DNA from 2 places in the Streptomyces sp. NPDC033180 genome. Region 2 is predicted to be linked to the other one. Evidence: riboswitches for the same ligand, from Rfam matches in the RefSeq annotation. Region 2 holds a riboswitch; the other holds the start of a gene.
The links. A riboswitch is a leader RNA that binds a small molecule or an ion and turns the genes downstream of it on or off. The one in region 2 is predicted to bind cobalamin.
Positions count from the first base shown of each region.

Region 1 (3,200 bases), on a different contig from region 2:
CGTACGCGTAGGAAGCGCCGCGCAGAGCGACCAAGGGCCCGCTCGGCTCGCGAGGAGCGCTGGGCTCGCTCGGCTCGCTCATGGAAGAAGCCTTTCCAGTACGAGGGTGAGGGCCACCAGGCCCATGAGGAGGACCGTGCTGGCGGCCACGAAGCTCCGTGAGATCCGGGCGTCGGGCACGAGCACCCGCAGGGTTCCGTCGTACCCGCGGCCGGCGAGCCCGGCCTGGAGCCGGCCCGCCCGGTCGAAGGCCCGCACAAACGCGGTGGCGCCAAGTCCGCCGAGGGAGCGCCAGGTGGCGGCCCGGGTGGTGTGGCCGAGGCGCGCGGCCTGCGCCTGCCGGATCCGGCTCATGGAGTCCAGGAGCAGGAAGCTCATCCGGTACATGACGAGTGCCACGTCGACGACCGGCGCCGGTACACCCGCCCTCACCAGGCGGGGCAGCAGGTCCGACAGAGGCGTGGTGAAGGCGAACAGCAGGACGCCGAGCGAGGCCGCCGATGTGCGCAGGAGCAGTCCGGCCGCCCGCGCGGGTCCGCCGTCGGCGAGCGTGACGAACCCTTCGGGTCCGCCGAGTTGGACGAGCAGGGTCAGGGCGCCGGTGACGCAGAAGCCGAGCGGTACGCGGTAGGCACGCCACAGTGTGCGCGGCGGCACTCCGGCGGGCCCGAGCAGCACGGCGAGCGCGGCGACGAGGACGAGGGCGGCACCCGGCCAGGGCGGCAGGGACACGGCCACGACCGTGAGGCCGAGCCCGAGCACGGCCTTGTCCACGGGGTGGCGGCGGCGCCAGCGACTGCTGTGCGCCGCCGCGTCGATGGGCAGCAAGGGGGGTCAGACCTGTTCGGTGTCGGCCCGGGTGCTCTGAGCGTCAGCGGTCTTCTCCGCGGGCGCCCCCTCGGTTTCGGCCCGCGCGATCTCCGCGCCCTGGCGGCGCCCCTTGCGCAGACCGAAGTAGTACGCGAGGACACCCGCGCCCAGCGCCGCCTGCAGCGCGAAGAGCGCCGACTCGACCTCTCCGGAGGGGGGTTCGTACAGCGGTGAGAACCACGGCTCGTAATCCGGCTTGATCTCCGTGATCGCGGTCTCGGCCTGGGCGTCGGCCCCGGCGAACGGCTCCTTCTCGTCGTCGCCGAGCCCGAGCGCCAACGGCAGCACCGCGAGGGCGGCGACGATGAGGAGGAGCAGAGTGTTGATCTTCGCGTTCCGACTCATCAGGCGCTGGCCCCCGTCTCCGTCGTCTTGGTCGTCTCGACCGTCTTCGGGCCCTGCCGCTTGCCCTGGAGCAGCACGCCGAGCCGCGTGAGCTCGCCCTTGCTGGACTGCACGAGCAGCCGCATCACGATGACGGTGAGCAGCCCCTCGCTGACCGCGAGGGGGATCTGCGTGACGGCGAAGATGCCGCCGAACTTGCCCAGGGCGCCGAGGAATCCGCTGCCGGGGTCGGGGAAGGCCATGGCGAGCTGGACGCTGGTGACGCAGTACGTGGACAGGTCGGCGACGAACGCCCCGAAGAACACGGCGACCATGAGCGGCACGTCATACCGCTTCAGGAGCCGGTAGACGGCGTATCCGGCCCATGGCCCGATGATCGCCATGGAGAAGACGTTGGCGCCGAGTGTGGTGAGCCCGCCGTGGGCGAGCAGCAGTGCCTGGAACAGCAGCGTGATGGTGCCAAGCACCGTCATGATCGGCGGCCGGAACAGGATCGCGCCGAGCCCGGTCCCCGTCGGATGCGAGCAACTGCCCGTGACGGATGGGATTTTCAGCGCGGAAAGGACAAAAGTGAAGGCTCCGGAGGCGCCCAGGAGCAGGGTGCTCTCCGGGTGTTCCTTGACCTCACGGGTGAGGGAGCGGACTCCGTGGACGACAAACGGCGTGGACGCAACGCCCCAGGCGATCGCGTGCGCCGGTGGGAGGAAACCCTCGGCTATGTGCATGGCTAAGCAGACCCTCTCCAGCACCTCGTGGATGGACAACGCGCCTTGGCCGGTCTCCTGGCTGACGGGTCGTACCGACCGGACTCCGCCTTCCCGGGTACGCGCGTACCCAGTGGCTGCCGCGAGGGCTGGAGCCGGACTTCCCGATCACAGTGGCGAGGGCCGCACCGGCATCACACCGATTTCCCGAGCACCAAGGCGTGGCGACCCTAGTGCGCAATCGAGTCAACTGACAACTTGCGGGACCACCCCACCTGTCGCACGCGCGAGCGCACACGACCAGGGCGTACGCCCCTGGTCAGCCCAGGTGCCTCGGCCCGTGCGCGGTCGGCACGCGCCACGTTCCCCAGGAGGCCGGGGAACCGCCACCGGCTCAGCACCCCGTCTCAGGAGTGTGTGAAGCCGGGGGGCCGCTTCTCGACGCATGCGGCCATGCCCTCCCTCTGGTCCGCGGTCGCGAACACGGCGTGGAACAAGCTGCGTTCGAAGCGCACGCCCTCCGCGAGGGTCGTCTCGAAGGCGCGGGACACCGCTTCCTTCGCCATCATCGCGACGGGCAGGGACATCCCCGCGACGGTCTCCGCGACGGAGAGGGCCTCTGTGAGGAGTTCGTCGGCGGGCACCAGCCGCCACCGAGCGCACAGCCGGAGACGGCCACGACCGTCGGGGTACGCAGCACCCCCAGCCGGTCCCATGCGGCGAACCAGTCGCTGAGGTACATGTCCAGGTAGCTTCGGACTTCGCCAGTGCCGTGTGGATGGCAGCACACTCCCCGGTCACAGTGTCGGGACCCGCCCCTCCCCGCCGCACAGCGCGAGAGTCCGGGCGGGATGACGTGGCCCGAGGAAGACCACGACGCCCTTGCCGTCTGGAGAGGGATGCGTCGCCTGGGTCCAGCCCTGACGGTCGTAGAAGCTCATGGCCTGCGCCGACCGGACCGAAGTCAGCAGCCAGACACGGTCGTCGGGAGCACCGGCGGCCATCGCCCCAAGGAGTGCGGCCCCGATTCCGGTGCCCTGCGCGGTGGGGCGCACGGCGAGTTCGTCTATCTCACGGGCTCCGCACAGCCACGACAGGGCGCGCTCGGCGCCGAGTCCGGCCACCGCCTGCGGGTAACAGCGGTCGGCGGGAAAGGGGTCGGGCGTGGTCCACCCGGTGGTGAACCCGGCGATGTCCGTCCCCTCAAGGGCGATGGCCGCGGTGAAGCCGGGGCGCCGTACGTCGCCCGCGAGCCGGACCGCGAACTCCGCCACCCTCTCC
Region 1 covers NZ_JBVIPU010000009.1:104,022-107,221, forward strand. Annotated here, with positions in the region: gene ACZ5WE_RS23975 (energy-coupling factor ABC transporter ATP-binding protein) at 1-82, opposite strand, end outside; gene cbiQ (cobalt ECF transporter T component CbiQ) at 79-828, opposite strand; gene ACZ5WE_RS23985 (energy-coupling factor ABC transporter substrate-binding protein) at 835-1,215, opposite strand; gene ACZ5WE_RS23990 (energy-coupling factor ABC transporter permease) at 1,215-1,940, opposite strand; cobalamin riboswitch at 1,971-2,153, opposite strand; partial or broken gene ACZ5WE_RS23995 (enoyl-CoA hydratase-related protein) at 2,327-2,676, opposite strand; gene ACZ5WE_RS24000 (GNAT family N-acetyltransferase) at 2,717-3,200, opposite strand, start outside.
Region 1: linked by a shared signal. The riboswitch ahead of ACZ5WE_RS23990 (energy-coupling factor ABC transporter permease) and the one ahead of ACZ5WE_RS00335 (cobalamin biosynthesis protein) in region 2 are both predicted to bind cobalamin.

Region 2 (3,200 bases):
GGACGACCTGGCTGCTGCGGTCGCTGCCCGGCTTGAGCAGCACGGGGTTCATCAGCGCGGTCGGCTCGACCATGGCGGCCTGCGCCTGCATGGCCTGGGCCCGTCCGATCTCGGCACCTTCGCGCGTGACAAAGGAGTTGAGGGACATGTTCTGCGCCTTGAAGGGCGCCACGGAGACCCCTTTGCGGGCCAGCCACCGGCAGATCCCGGCGGTGACGACGCTCTTCCCCGCGTCGGACGTGGTCCCGGCGACGAGCAGTCCACCACTCATGAGGCCCTGCCTTTCCGTAGCGTGCTCACGGCCGCGGCGACGCCCAGGGCGAGCAGCCCGACCCGCCGCGACAGCTTCACGGCCCGTTCGATGTCGAAGACTTCGACGCCCCGCCCGTCCCCGTTCAGGACGGGCCGGTGCTCGACACGCCCCGCGTACGAGAGAGTCCCCCCGAGCCGTACGCCCAACGCCCCCGCGAAGGCCGCCTCGACGGGCCCCGCGTTGGGGCTCGGATGCTTGGCGGCATCGTCACGCCAGGCCCGCACCGCGCCACGCGGCGCGTCCCCGGCGGCGGCCGCGAGGACCGCGGTGAGCCGGGCGCCCGGCCACCCCAGAACGTCGTCGAGCCGCGCCGAAGCCCACCCGTAGCGCCGGTACTTCACGGACCTGTGCCCGACCATGGCGTCGAGCGTGTTGACGGCACGGAAGGCGACAAGCCCGGGGACCCCGCCAACGGCCCCCCACACCAGGGCCCCCACCACGGCGTCGGACGTGTTCTCGGCGACGGACTCGACCACGGCCCTCGCGATGCCGTCGGCATCGAGCGCCTGCGGATCCCGGCCGCACAGATGCGGCAGCCGCTCCCGCGCCACCTCGATGTCCCCGGCGGCGAGCGCCCCGCCGACGGCCCGCGCCTCACGCCCCAGCGAGGTGCCGCCGACCACGGCCCAGGTGGTGGCGGCGGTCAGCGCGACGGACGCGGCGCGCGAGTCACGTACAAGAGAAGAGGCCAGGACGGCGGCGCCGTACGCGCCTCCGGCACACACCACGGCGTGCAGGGCGCCCCACCCGCGGTGGTCACGCCACAGCACACGCTCGACGGCGCCCGCGGCCCGCCCGAACGCGGCGACCGGATGCCCGCGGCGAGGATCGCCCAGGAACAGATCACCGAGGAGGCCGGCGGCGGCGCCGTACGCGAAGTCGCGATCGGCACGCATGGCTTCAGCCGGTCGTCGTGCCGAGAGGAGAGCTCGCGCTCGGGAACTGGTCCGGCAAGGGGCGGCCGCGCATGGCGATATGTCCTCACTCAGGGTGTCCGCGCCCTGGTACGACGTGATCGGCGGCGAGAGTTCCTGGCTTCCGAGGAGTCAGCTCCTCGATGACAGTGGCGGGACCGCGCCGGATTCGCACCGGCTTCCTCTTCTGCTGCCGTATTGGCTCCGGCAGTCCACCACGGCCCGCGAAGGCCCGTCAACTCGCCGTTGACCTGCGACGGGAGAGTGTGCGGAGGCCCACATACGAAGGTGGGGTGCGGGCCGCCGAAGCGTCCCGCACCCCACCCGGAAGCCCGGTTGTCAGGCGACGATCAGATAGATCCCGTACGCCACGGCTGCCGCGCAGAGCGCGAAGCACACGTACGCGCCCGTGCGGGCCGCGGCGGCGGTGCCGCCCGCCGCGGAGGCACCCGCCGAGGAGGCGCCGGACGTGGCCGCCTCGCGCTTGGAGAGGCCGACGATGCCGAGGGTGAACAGGCCCACCAGGGCCACCGTCACCGCGAGGCTGACTCCGAAGACGGAGCCGAGAGCTGCCCAGTCGATGTTCATGCTGACTTTTCCTTACACCGTGGCGGGCCGGGCGGGGTCCGCCACGGTGCTGGTCGGGGCCGCGATGGTGGCCTTGACGAAGTCGACGTCCGCGCTGGCCACGGCCGACCCGGTGGGGGGCGGTGTGACGGCGGCCATCGCGTTGGTCACGACGCCCACGGGCTCGGCGGCGGGGGAGCCGCCGATCTCGTCGTCGGCGACGTTCGTGTGGTCGACGGCGTTGCGGCGGGACAGCGCCCAGATGACGGCGGAGCCGCCGATGAGGAGCGCGGCGGTGACCGCGATGCCCCAGGGGCCCTGCTTGGTGAGGAACTCGGCCCCCGCGCCGACCAGACCGGCGGCCGGCAGGGTCAGACCCCAGGCGACGAACATGCGGGTCGCCGTGGACCAGCGGACCACGCCGCCCTTGCGGCCGAGGCCCGCGCCCATCACGGCGCCGGAGCAGGACTGGGTGGTGGAGAGCGAGAAGCCGATGTGCGAGGAGGCCAGGATGACCGTCGCGGCACTGGTCTGGGCGGCGAAGCCCTGCTGCGGCTGGAGGTCGGTGAGGCCCTTGCCCATGGTGCGGATGATGCGCCAGCCGCCGAGGTAGGTGCCGAGCGCGATGGCGACACCGGCCGAGACGATGACCCACAGCGGGGGGTTGGCGCCCGGGTTCAGTACGCCGCCCGTGACCAGGGCGAGCGTGATGATGCCCATGGTCTTCTGCGCGTCGTTCGTGCCGTGGGCCAGCGAGACGAGGCCCGCGGAGGCGATCTGACCGGCGCGGTAGCCCTTGGCCGTGGCCTTGGTGTCGGTGTTGCGGCCGATCCGGTACGTCAGGCGCGTGGCCACCAGCGCGGCGAGACCCGCCACGAGAGGCGCGGCCAGGGCCGGGATCAGGATCTTGGTGACGACGGTGCCGCCGTTGATCGACGACCAGCCCATCGACATGACCGCGGCGCCGATGAGGCCACCGAAGAGTGCGTGGGAGGAACTGGAGGGCAGGCCCACCAGCCAGGTCAGCAGATTCCAGAGGATCGCGCCGACCAGGGCCGCGAAGATCACCTCTGTCTTCAGTCCGTCCTCGTTGACGATGCCGCCAGAGATCGTCTTGGCGACTTCGACGGAGAGGAAAGCGCCGACCAGATTCAGCACGGCGGACATGGCCACCGCCGTCTTGGGCTTGAGAGCGCCAGTCGAGATGGTGGTAGCCATCGCGTTGGCTGTGTCGTGGAAACCGTTCGTGAAGTCGAACACGAGAGCGGTAACGATCACGATCCCGAGGAGAAGCGTGATGTGTTCCATTTACCCAGGCTTCTGTTGGACGTCAGTGGCAAGTGGAACGTAGGCAACCTTGATGAACGGAAAGTGAACTGGGCCGGGCCGTGCGGTGACCCAATTCG
Region 2 covers NZ_JBVIPU010000001.1:61,078-64,277, reverse strand. Annotated here, with positions in the region: gene ACZ5WE_RS00340 (cobyric acid synthase) at 1-271, opposite strand, end outside; gene ACZ5WE_RS00335 (cobalamin biosynthesis protein) at 268-1,209, opposite strand; cobalamin riboswitch at 1,317-1,462, opposite strand; gene ACZ5WE_RS00330 (hypothetical protein) at 1,567-1,815, opposite strand; gene ACZ5WE_RS00325 (inorganic phosphate transporter) at 1,828-3,102, opposite strand.